2 regions of the Kouleothrix sp. 19917 genome follow, and region 1 is predicted to be linked to the other one. Evidence: riboswitches for the same ligand, from Rfam matches in the RefSeq annotation. Region 1 holds a riboswitch; the other holds the start of a gene.
What was found. Region 1 has a riboswitch for S-adenosylmethionine ahead of M1P90_RS21655 (methionine synthase). Riboswitches for the same ligand answer to the same signal wherever they lie in the genome.
Positions count from the first base shown of each region.

Region 2: it holds a riboswitch for S-adenosylmethionine, as region 1 does, so the genes downstream of both, M1P90_RS16655 (homocysteine synthase) here and M1P90_RS21655 (methionine synthase) in region 1, are expected to answer to the same signal.

Region 1 is NZ_CP097099.1:5,347,339-5,352,830, reverse strand. It holds gene tkt (transketolase) at 1-410, shown strand, start outside; gene M1P90_RS21665 (sensor histidine kinase) at 875-2,392, shown strand; gene M1P90_RS21660 (response regulator) at 2,424-2,864, shown strand; SAM riboswitch class I at 2,940-3,113, shown strand; gene M1P90_RS21655 (methionine synthase) at 3,178-5,492, shown strand, end outside.
Region 2 is NZ_CP097099.1:4,064,572-4,070,063, forward strand. It holds gene metX (homoserine O-acetyltransferase MetX) at 1-646, opposite strand, end outside; gene M1P90_RS16655 (homocysteine synthase) at 754-2,043, opposite strand; SAM riboswitch class I at 2,209-2,353, opposite strand; gene M1P90_RS16660 (hypothetical protein) at 2,723-3,049, opposite strand; gene M1P90_RS16665 (vanadium-dependent haloperoxidase) at 3,103-4,392, opposite strand; gene M1P90_RS16670 (hypothetical protein) at 4,480-4,692, opposite strand; gene M1P90_RS16675 (ATP-binding protein) at 5,016-5,492, shown strand, end outside.

The sequences.
Region 1 (5,492 bases):
AGCTGATCCTGATGGCGACTGGCTCCGAGCTGTCGCTGGCGGTCGAGGCGCACGGCAAGCTGGTGGAGCAGGACGTCAAGGCGCGTGTGGTCAGCTTCCCGAGCTGGGAATTGTTTCTCACCCAATCGGACGACTACCGCGCCAGCGTGTTGCCGCCGAGCGTGAGTGCGCGCATCTCGATCGAGGCGGGCGTGGGGCAGGGCTGGCACCGCTGGGTGGGCGACCACGGCGACGTGATGAGCATCGAAAAGTTCGGCGCGTCGGCCCCCTACAAGGAGATCTACCAGCACTACGGCCTGACCGTGGGCGATGTGGTGGATCGCAGCCTGCGCCTGCTGGGCCGTGGCGGCAGCAACGCTGGCGGCGAGCAGGTGCCGGGCAGCGCCGCGCCGTCGGAAGGTCATTCCTAGCGCGCTTTCAGCGCAGGGTTTAGGGTTTGGAGAATAGGGTTTGGTGATTGCAATGCAGAAACTCTTCCCTAAGTTCCGATCGCTTTCCTGATACTGCACGAGCGCGGCTTTTCGGACAGGACTTTCGCTTGCAGGGATGCATGATTCAATTCCTTGTCACTTTTTTGCGCTGCAGCGCAAAAAAGTGACAAGAAAAAGAAATTCTACCTTGCCCGCCGCAGGCGTAAATCCGCCTGAGCGAAAGTCCTATCGAAATCCGTTGCTGGTTATGACCAAAGACGAATGACGAACAACGAAACGCAATGCGGTCAAACGAAGCTGGTGGCTCACGCAAGCCGCCAGCTTCACTATTTCCTGGCCCGGCCAGATTGTCATACACTTGTCACCAGAAAACTATAGTCAATGATACATTCGATCGTACAATAGAGCTATTCCGACCTGTGGCGTACTGAAAGCGCACACCTGTGGCAACGATCGACCAGACCGATGTAAACGAGCCGCGCCTGGAAGAGTACACGCAATCGCTGCGTGAAGACGTCTTTGTTGTGCTGCTTTATTCGTTGGGCGGCCTGGGCTTGCTGCTGCTGTGTATTGGCCTGGTTGGCATGCCCGCAACGCGGCTGAGCATGTATATGGGCATTGCCCTGATGCTGAGCTACTGGCTGGCCGACAAGCTGCGCCGTCGCAAGAACTACCCCGCCGCCGTCTGCGCGTTTCTGGCCGGCATCATGGCCGCGCTGGCCGCGTCGTTTGCCTTCTACCCGCTCGACAGCAACCCTTTCATCTTCTTCACGCCACTCCTGATCGCCGCCAGCGGCATTCTGCTGCAGCCGCGCACCGGCTTTATCACTGCCAGCGCCGCAATGCTATTGATGGCGCTGCTGGCCCTGCTGCTCGGGCAGCACGATCAGATCTGGCACCTGCCATTTCTGGCGGCCACCGTCCTGAGCTACCTGAGCGCAACGGTTTCCATGCTCACCTCGCAGAGTTTTGCCGCCGCCGTGGAGTGGGCGATCGACAGCTACCACAAGGTCGAACGGCGCGAAACACAGCTTTACGAAAGCGAAAAACAGCTTCAGCGCGCACTGCGCGACCAGGATTACCTGAACAGCCAGCTGCAAAACAGCAACAAGCAGCTTGAAAATGCCCGCGCCGTTGCCGAATACGCCAACCGCATGAAATCGCACTTTGTGGCAAACATGAGCCACGAGCTGCGCACGCCGCTCAACGCGATCATTGGCTTTTCCTACATTCTCAAGCAAGAGCTGAAAGGCCCGCTTGCGCCCGAGCAGCACGACTACATGGGCCGAATTTACGACTCGGGCAACTACCTGCTCAAGCTGCTGAACGACATTCTCGACAACGCCAAGATCGAGGCCGGGCGGCTCGATTTGCAGCGCGAGCCAAGCCAGATCGAGCTGGTGGTGCAGGAAGCGCTGATCACCGCCAGCAGCCTGACGCTGGGCAAGCCGATCATGCTGCGCAGCGAGATTGCGGGCGACCTGCCCCTGGTGTATATTGACCGTGTGCGCGTGGCACAGGTGCTGCTGAACCTGCTCTCGAACGCGGTGAAATTCACCGAGCACGGCAGCATTACCCTGCGCGTCTATGGCAGCGCGGGCGAAGCACAAGCCGACGCCAGCCAGGTGATTGTCGAGGTTGAAGATACGGGCATTGGCATCGCGCCCGAAAATATCGACATTATTTTCGAAGAATTCCGCCAGGCCGACGAAACGCTTTCGCGGCGCTACAGCGGCACTGGCCTGGGCCTGCCAATCAGCCGGCGCCTGGTCGAGCTGCATGGCGGCCAGCTGAATGTCACAAGCAAGCCCGGCTACGGCTCGACATTCCGCTTTACCGTGCCGGCCGTCACTGCCGAAGACATGTGCGCCGTGAGCGAGCGCATGAGCATGCCGATCAAGGTCGAAGAAGCCGAGTTCCTTTCAACCCAGCCCGAGTCAAGCCCGGCAGTGCTGAATTAACCGCTGCCACCATTGCATGCAGGTGAATGATATGACGCAACCATTTGCGCGCCAGCACAACCGAACACCGATCGACAACCCGGAAAATGCGTATATCATCCTGGTTGAAGACGATCCCAATTCCTACCTGGTGATCGAAGAGCTGCTGAAATATGCTGGCTTCAAGCACTTCTACCATCGCGGCAGCGGCGCCAAGCTCATCCAGCTGATCGAGGCGCTGCCCCAGGTCGATCTGGTGCTGCTCGACATTGGCCTGCCCGGCGAGGATGGCTTCTCGGTGCTCAAGCGCCTGCGCGCTCACCCACAATCGGCGCGCGCGCATATTGCCGCCGTCACCGCCAACATCATGCACCAGACGCGCCTGCGCGCCAAGGATGCCGGCTTCGACAGCTTTATCAGCAAGCCCATCCACCCCGACAAAATCTGCGAACAGATCCGCCGCATGCTTGGCGGCCACACCTTCTGGTGGTAGCCAGCCGTTGCGCAATGTGCAACACGGCGTTGACAAGCCCGCCCCCGGCTGCTATACTGCGCGCCAATTGAAGACCGCTCATCAAGAGGGGTGGAGGGAACGGCCCTGTGAAACCCCGGCAACCCCCGAGCCATTTACGATTTTGGATGTACGATTTACGATTGCGGCCTCACATTCGTAAATCATAAATCGTCAATCGTAAATCTCGGCACGGTGCTAACTCCGACAGCGCAAGCTGGGAGATGAGGAACACACAGCCTCACGCCAGCGCGTGGGGTGTTTTTATGCCCAAAAACCAGGAGAATACTATACTGTGACACACGCCACCAAACCCACCTACCTCGAAGCGCTGCGCGAGCGCGTGCTGCTCTACGACGGCGCAATGGGCACCAGCATCGACACCTTCAACCTCTCCGCCGACGACTACGGCGGCGAGCGCACCAACGGCAACCGCGACTACCTGGCAATTGCGCGCCCCGACGTGATCGAGCAGATTCACGCCTCGTTTATGGAGGCCGGCTGCGATGTGCTGGAAACCAACACCTTCCAGAGCACGCGCCTGCGCCTGGAAGAATGGGGCCTGGCCGAGCGCACCGCCGAGCTGAATATCGCCGCCGCGCGCCTGGCCCGCAGCGTGGCCGACCGCTACCAGGCGCAGGATGGCCGCCCGCGCTATGTGGCTGGCTCGATTGGCCCAACCGGCAAGCTGCCTTCCTCCGACGACCCCGCGCTGTCCAACATCACCTTCGACGAGCTGTCCGACATCTTTTTCGAGCAGGCCAGCGCGCTGATCGAGGGTGGCGTGGATGTGCTGCTGGTGGAAACCAGCGTCGATATTCTGGAAGTGAAGGCCGCGCTCGATGGCATCCGCCGCGCAAAGAAAGCAACCGGCAGCAGCGTGGCCGTGCAGGCCCAGATCTTCCTCGACCTGTCGGGACGCATGCTGCTCGGCACCGAGGTGCCGGCCGTGATCGCCACGCTGGAAGCCATGCCGGTGGATGTGATCGGCCTGAACTGCAGCACCGGCCCCGAGCATATGCGCGAGGCGATTCAGTACCTGTGCGCGCACTCGCGCCTGCCGATTTCGTGCATCCCCAACGCCGGCCTGCCGATCGAGGTCGATGGCGAGACCGTGTACCCGATGGAGCCCGAGCCATTTGCGCGCATCCTGGGCGGTTTTGTGCGCGAGTATGGCGTGAATGTGGTGGGCGGCTGCTGCGGTACCACGCCCGCGCACCTGCGCGCCCTGCGAGCGGCGCTTGGCTTCGAGCGCGCCCCCGCCGAGCGCGAGATCGAATACATTCCCAGCGTTTCGTCGGGCGTGAAGGCCGCCGCGCTGCGCCAGGACATCACGCTCACAATGATTGGCGAGCGCGTCAACACGCTTGGGTCGCGCAAAGTCAAGCGCCTGCTGCTGAACGACGACTACGACGGCGTGCTGGAAGTTGCGCGCGAGCAGGTGGACGGCGGCGCGCACCTGCTGGACGTGTGCGTGGCCACCACCGAGCGCCCCGACGAGCAGGATCAGATGGTCACGCTGGTGAAAAAGCTGACCATGAATGTCGAGCTGCCGCTGGTGATCGACACCACCGAGGCCGACGTGCTGAAGGCCGCGCTGGAAACCTACCCTGGCCGCGCGGTGATCAACTCGCTCTCGCTGGAAGGCGGGCGCGGCGAAAAGCTCGACCGCACGCTGCCGCTGCTGGCGCGCTATGGCGCGGCGGCCATGGCGATGACGATTGACGAAGACGGCATGGCGCACACGGCCGAGAAGAAGCTGGCGGTTGCTCAGCGCATTGCGCAGATCGCGCAGGACGAGTATGGCGTGCCGGCCGAGGCGCTGATCTTCGACGTGCTGACCTTCCCAATCACCACCGGGCAGGAAGAGCTGCGCCGCGCCGCGATTGAAACGATCGAGGGCATCCGCGCCGTCAAGCAGAACATCCCCGGCTGCTTCACCACGCTGGGCGTTTCGAACCTGAGCTTTGGTGTCGCGCCGCACGCCCGCGCCGCGCTCAACTCGGTCTTTCTCAAGCACGCCGTCGACGCCGGCCTCGACACGGCAATCATCAACCCGGCGCACGTCACGCCCTACGCCGAAATTCCCGACGAGCAGCGCGCGCTCTGCGAAGACCTGATCTTCAACCGGCGCGAGGACGCGCTGGCGCGTTTCATCAACTTCTACGAGCAAAACGCCGCCGCCGAAACCGAAACCCGCGCCGACCCGACCGCCGGCATGACGGTGGGCGAGCGCCTGCACTGGAAGATCGTCCACCGCAAGAAAGAAGGCGTCGAAAGCGATATCGACACGCTGATGGCCGAGCGGATGGGCATCACGCCCGACGCTGTAAGGGCGCAGCAAGTAGCGGCGCAGCAGCCCGCAGCAGAGGCGCAGCAGCCCGCAGATCCTTCAACAGGCACAGGCCCTCAGGCTGCTGCGCCCCGACAAGAAGAGCAAACAATGCCGCGTGGCGAAGCCGCCGTCGACGTACTGAACGACGTGCTATTGCCCGCAATGAAAGAAGTGGGCGACCTGTTCGGTTCGGGCCAGCTCATCCTGCCCTTTGTGCTGCAAAGCGCCGAGGTGATGAAAAAGGCTGTCGCGCATCTTGAACTGTATCTCGATAA
Region 2 (5,492 bases), 1.3 Mb from region 1:
CCTGGCCGTCGTAGTAGTCGCCACCGCGCCAGTTCGGGTCGCTCATGATTGCGCGCCGGCCAATGGCGTTCCAGGCGATCGTCTGGGGCGAGGAGCGCGCGCTGGTGGCCAGCAGCAGGGTGCCGCGCACGCGCTCGGGCAGGGTTGTGGCCCATTCCAGCGCCTGAAAGCCGCCCATCGAGCCGCCCGCCACTGCCAGCAGCTGGTCGATGCCCAGGCGATCGAGCAGGCGTGCCTGCGCGCGCACCATGTCGCCAATCGTGATCACCGGGAAGCGCGCGCCGTAGGGCTTGCCCGTGCTGAGATCGACGCTGCCGGGGCCGGTGCTGCCCTGGCAGCCGCCCAGCACATTCGAGCAGATCACAAAATATTTATTGGTATCGAATGGTCGCCCCGGCCCCACCATTGCATCCCACCAGCCCGGTTTAGCCGCGCCAGCGTACCAGCCCGCCGCGTGCGCGTCGCCGGAAAGCGCGTGCAGCAGCAGGATGGCGTTGTCGCGCGCCGCGTTGAGCGTGCCGTAGGTTTCGTAGGCCAGCGTCACTGGCCCGAGCCGCGCGCCACTTTCGAGCTGCAGCGGTTCGAGCCAGGTCATGCTGCGGCGTTCGACCACACCCACATTATCAGTCTGTCGATCGAGTGTCATAGCGATCATCGTCTCGACTCCACACTGTAAGGGCGATGCATCGCCCGCGTTAGCGGTGATTCACAACACATCAGGGGCGATGCATCGCCCTTACGCCATGGTGCCGCCTAGACCTTCGCCAGGGCCTGATCCAGGTCGGCAATGATGTCGTCAACCGTCTCGATACCGATCGACAGACGCACGTAGTCGTCGGTCACGCCCGTCAGGCCCTGCTCCTCAACCGTCAGCTGGCTATGGGTTGTCGACGCCGGGTGGATCGCCAGGCTCTTGGCGTCGCCAATGTTGGCCAGGTGCGAGAACAGCTTCAGGCTGTTGATAAACGTCGCGCCAGATGCACGCCCGCCCTTGATGCCAAAGCCCAGGATGCCGCTCTGGCCTTTGGGCATCATCCGCTTGGCCAGCTCGTAGGTGGGGTGGTCGGGCAGGCCCGGGTAGTTCACCCACTCGACCTTGCTGTGCTCTTGCAGATATTTCGCCACAGCCAGCGCGTTCTGCGAGTGGCGCTCCATGCGCAGCGGCAGCGTCTCGATGCCCTGCAGCAGCAGGAAGGAGTTGAACGGGCTGATCGCCGCGCCCAGGTCGCGCAGCAGCTGCACGCGTGCCTTGATGATGTAGGCCAGCGGGCCAAGCGCCTGCGTGTACACCAGGCCGTGGTACGACTCGTCGGGCTGGGTCAGGCCGGGGAAGCGCCCGCTTGCCGCCCAGTCGAACTTGCCGCTGTCGACCAGCAGACCGCCGATGCTGGTGCCGTGGCCGCCGATGTACTTGGTGGCCGAGTGCACCACAATATCCGCGCCGAAATCGAACGGCTTGCACAGGTACGGCGTCGCCGTGGTCGAGTCGACAATCACCGGCACGCCGGCCTCGTGGGCAATCGCCGAGATCGCCTCAAGGTTCAGCACGTCGAGCTTGGGGTTGCCGATCAGCTCCAGGAAGAACGCCTTGGTGTTGCCGTCGATTGCGCTGCGGAAGCCATCCAGGTCGCGCGCATCGACAAAGCGGGTGGTGATGCCCAGCTTTGGCAGGGTGTGCTTGAACAGGTTATACGTGCCGCCGTACAGGTCGGTCGACGACACGATGTTGTCGCCCGCGCCAGCAATATTCAGCACCGCAAACGTCTCGGCGGCCTGGCCCGAAGCCAGCGCCAGCGCGGCCACGCCACCCTCCAGCGCGGCGATTCGCTGCTCGAGCACATCCTGCGTCGGGTTCATGATGCGGGTGTAGATATTGCCGAATTCCTGCAGGCCGAACAGGCGCGCGGCGTGGTCGGTGTCCTTGAACTGGTACGACGTCGTCTGGTAGATCGGCACCGCGCGCGCGCCAGTGGTCGGGTCGGCCTGCTGGCCGGCGTGGAGCGCAAGGGTTTCAAAGCCGGTGAATTTCGTTTCGTCCGCCATCGGGAATGCCTCCTTACAACGAGAACAAGCCACGTGCCACAGGTGAGGCGCTGCGCGATGGGGCTGGCAACAACAAAGCCCTCATCGCGCAGATGAGGGCCATGGAAACGCTGAAACAAAAAGCCCTTCCAAAACCATAGGAAGGGGCTTACGTCCGACGTATGCCTCTCATCTTCCAGTCGCGCTGCCGGATTTGGCACCCTAATGATCAAGCTGCGCATGCCTCGTGTACTAAACGTTGCACGCCTACGCTTTTTCCAGGGTTGCCGAGGTTTCATCGGGCCGGTCCCTCCACCTCTCTGGATAAGAGTTGCGCTATTCAATTGTTGCGCCGAATAATACGTGAGTTGCGCAGAAATGTCAAATAGCCATTCGGCGGATTGGCGCTCGTCCGAAAGGCGGATGAGGCCAGGCCGGGGAACTTCTTAAGCAGCCGCGAAGCATTGGAACGCACAGAGATTAACGATCTATAGAACCAAACTCAGTACTTTGGAAAATACGTTATTTCATACAACGGGCAAGCTTCCAGGAAGCTCATCTGATTATCAGGTTGAAGCAAAACTGGCCTGAGCTTCCTGGAAGCTGAGTACAAGGAAACTTCGTTGACAGAGTACTCAATATCCTCTGTACGCTCTGTGGCTCAATTCATTTGCTCTTCGCTGTAGTGAGGGGGTGTCGCTCAGCGCTCGCGGGGCGACAGATCGAACGCGAGCAGCACATGCCGCACGCCGGGTCGGTTCAACGTCAGCTCGAAGTGGCGTTCCATCTGCAAGCGGTAGGCTTCGCAGATATCGATTGGTACTTCGGCCGGGCAGCCCTCCAGAATGCCCAGCGAGAGGCGTGCTCCGTTGTGCACATTGACATCATAGCGGAAGGCCGGCGCGCTGCTGAGCAGCGCGCCAAGCCCCAGCACCAGCGCCACCACCAGCCCACCAGCCCACAGCCCCACCTGCGCCGCCACGTTTGGCTTCGCCCTCTGGCGCAGTAGCTCGTTCGCTCGTGCCATTCCGCCCTCCCTGCGCCTACCACATTTCCAGCGCTGGCGCCCTTCTGCCGGCCCTAGCCGCCAATTGGCCGCAAAGCATGCCCAAAGGCCCATTCGGCTACCAGCCGGCCCTGCGCACGGGCCACTTCATCGGCGCTGCGGAAGTGGAGGCCCTGGTAGATGCGCACGTTCACGGTATCCCACGCCAAGTCCGAGAACCGAGTGTATGTGCGCATCTTCGGCTTGGCATTTGCATTGGTGCTGACAACCGTGAAGACCACGCGATCCGTGCCGAAGTACAGTTCCAGCATACGGGTCAGCGCGCCGACTGCACCATTCGCGCCCGATGTATACTCGGGATAATTTGGCGTATTGAGAAATGGTTGCCAGCTCGGGTCGCCCTGTGTCTGCGGGTTGCCGTCATTCTCGCCCTCGTTGATCGCCGTGACCGGTCGCCAGTAGACGTAGGCCGACTTGCTATCCCACGTGACAATAAATGAGTCAGCAATTGCCAGCGCGCCGAGCGCCAGCAGCCGCGCATTATCGCCAATGTTGTCTGTGCGCCACGCCGCAACATCGCGCAGCGTTTGGTGCAGAAGAATGAAATAGTTACTGGCGTAGAACGTTGCAAGTTGGGTCTGGTCGGGTCGTCGGCTGCCATCTGCAAGACCACCCAACGCCTTCACCTCGTTGTATTCCCTGGCATACTGGTCGCTGCTCAGCGCGGGGGGCGGCGGCGCGCGAAACTGGTCGCCACGCTGCAATGTAAACGGCGGAACCGTGCCAAGCAAGGGGCTCGCCATTGGCGCCAGCGTTGGCGGCGGCCCCGGCAGCAAAGACGGCGTCGGGCGCCACTGGCCAGGCGCGGTGCCACCAGTGAACGGTGCCGGGGGCGGGTTCGGCACGCGCCCATCATTCGCCCGCAGCGCCAGAATGCCCGCCGCAGCCGTCGCGCCAACCTGCACGCCCGGGTCGCTTTCGGCCAGGCCGTGGGCAGTAAAGTACTCGTTGTACATCGAATCGAGCGCGGCTTGCTGGCCGGGCAAAATGCCAACGAGCACATCGTGCGCGGCCTTGGCGGCGGCGGCCTCGGGCGAGCCAGACGTACCAGCCGGGAACGCTACGTGATATGGCGCATAGCGTCGATCGATCGCCTGGACGGCATCGTGAACCGCGGCCTGCACGACCGCCAGATCAAGGAATGGAATGGGAGTTGGGCGCGGTGGTGTGGCCGTGGCCAAAAACTGCACAGCAATGTTATGCCAGGCAGTTGCCGCATCGGGCTCTGCGCTGGCGGTTTGGCCGATTGCGCGTGCCCCCGCCACTGCGCGCGTGCTGCTTGCCCCATTCAGGATCGCGGACATTGCTAGAACAGCCACAGCCAGTGCGCGCCAAGTGCGCCAGGTATTCCTGCACATACCGAACATTTCGTCCCCCTTTCATAGAATTCCTCATCGTGATGTCTCAGGCGACTGCGTAGTGTCCTCAGTCTCGTCAGCCGTTAGTGCTTGGAGAAAGGCGCACAGTCGCGCCACGTCGGCAAAGCCTTTCCGCTCTCCAGTGGGCGCATCTTCGAGCGCTGCCCGCCAGACCATGCCGCCTTCCTCGCTTTCGGCTTGCCACAGGCGCAGGAGGTAGACACGATACCGCCGCGGTTCGGTCATCGTTTCACCTCTTGGGCGCCGTTGACAGCGAGTGAACTAGTGCATAATCAAGAAAGCGATGCGGAAATCAGGGAAGAGTTTCTCATTGCAATCGCCAAACCCTATTCCCCAAACCCTAAACCCTGCGCTGAAAGCGCACGAGGGCTATTTCTCGATAAGGCGCTGCAAGGGAACGTGCGTGCCAGCATAGCAGGCGAGCGTCAGAGAAACGTCACAGAATGTGCCAATACCTGTTGTTTCGCACCACCGGGAGCGATATAATGGCGCTATCGCATTCCTGAGTCAGCTACTGTCGCGGTGGGGGTGGGTGGAGGTGGTTCGCCATGGCTCGACTATCGCTTACGCTGCTTGGCCCAATGCAGCTCACGCTTGGTGGCCAGCCGGCTGGTGGCTTTGCCTACCACAAAGCGCGGGCGCTGCTTGCCTACCTGGCAGTTGAAGCCGGCCAAACGCACCAGCGCGACACACTGGCCGCCCTGCTGTGGCCCGAACTGCCCGACGAAGCGGCGCGGCATAATTTGCGCCAGGCGCTCGCCAACCTCCGCACGGTGCTCGGCGATGCCAGCGCTATTCCACCATTCCTGCTCATCACCCGCGACACCATCCAGCTCAACGTAAGCGATAGTGACAACCTGGATTGTTCAGCTTTTGCCGCTTTGCTGAAAGAATGCGAGCGGCATGCGCATCGCCACCCCGAACGCTGCTTCAGCTGCGCCACTCGGCTTGAACAGGCCGTTAGTCTGTACCACGGCGATTTTCTGGCCGGCTTCAGCGTGGGCGACAGCGCGCCATTCGAGGAG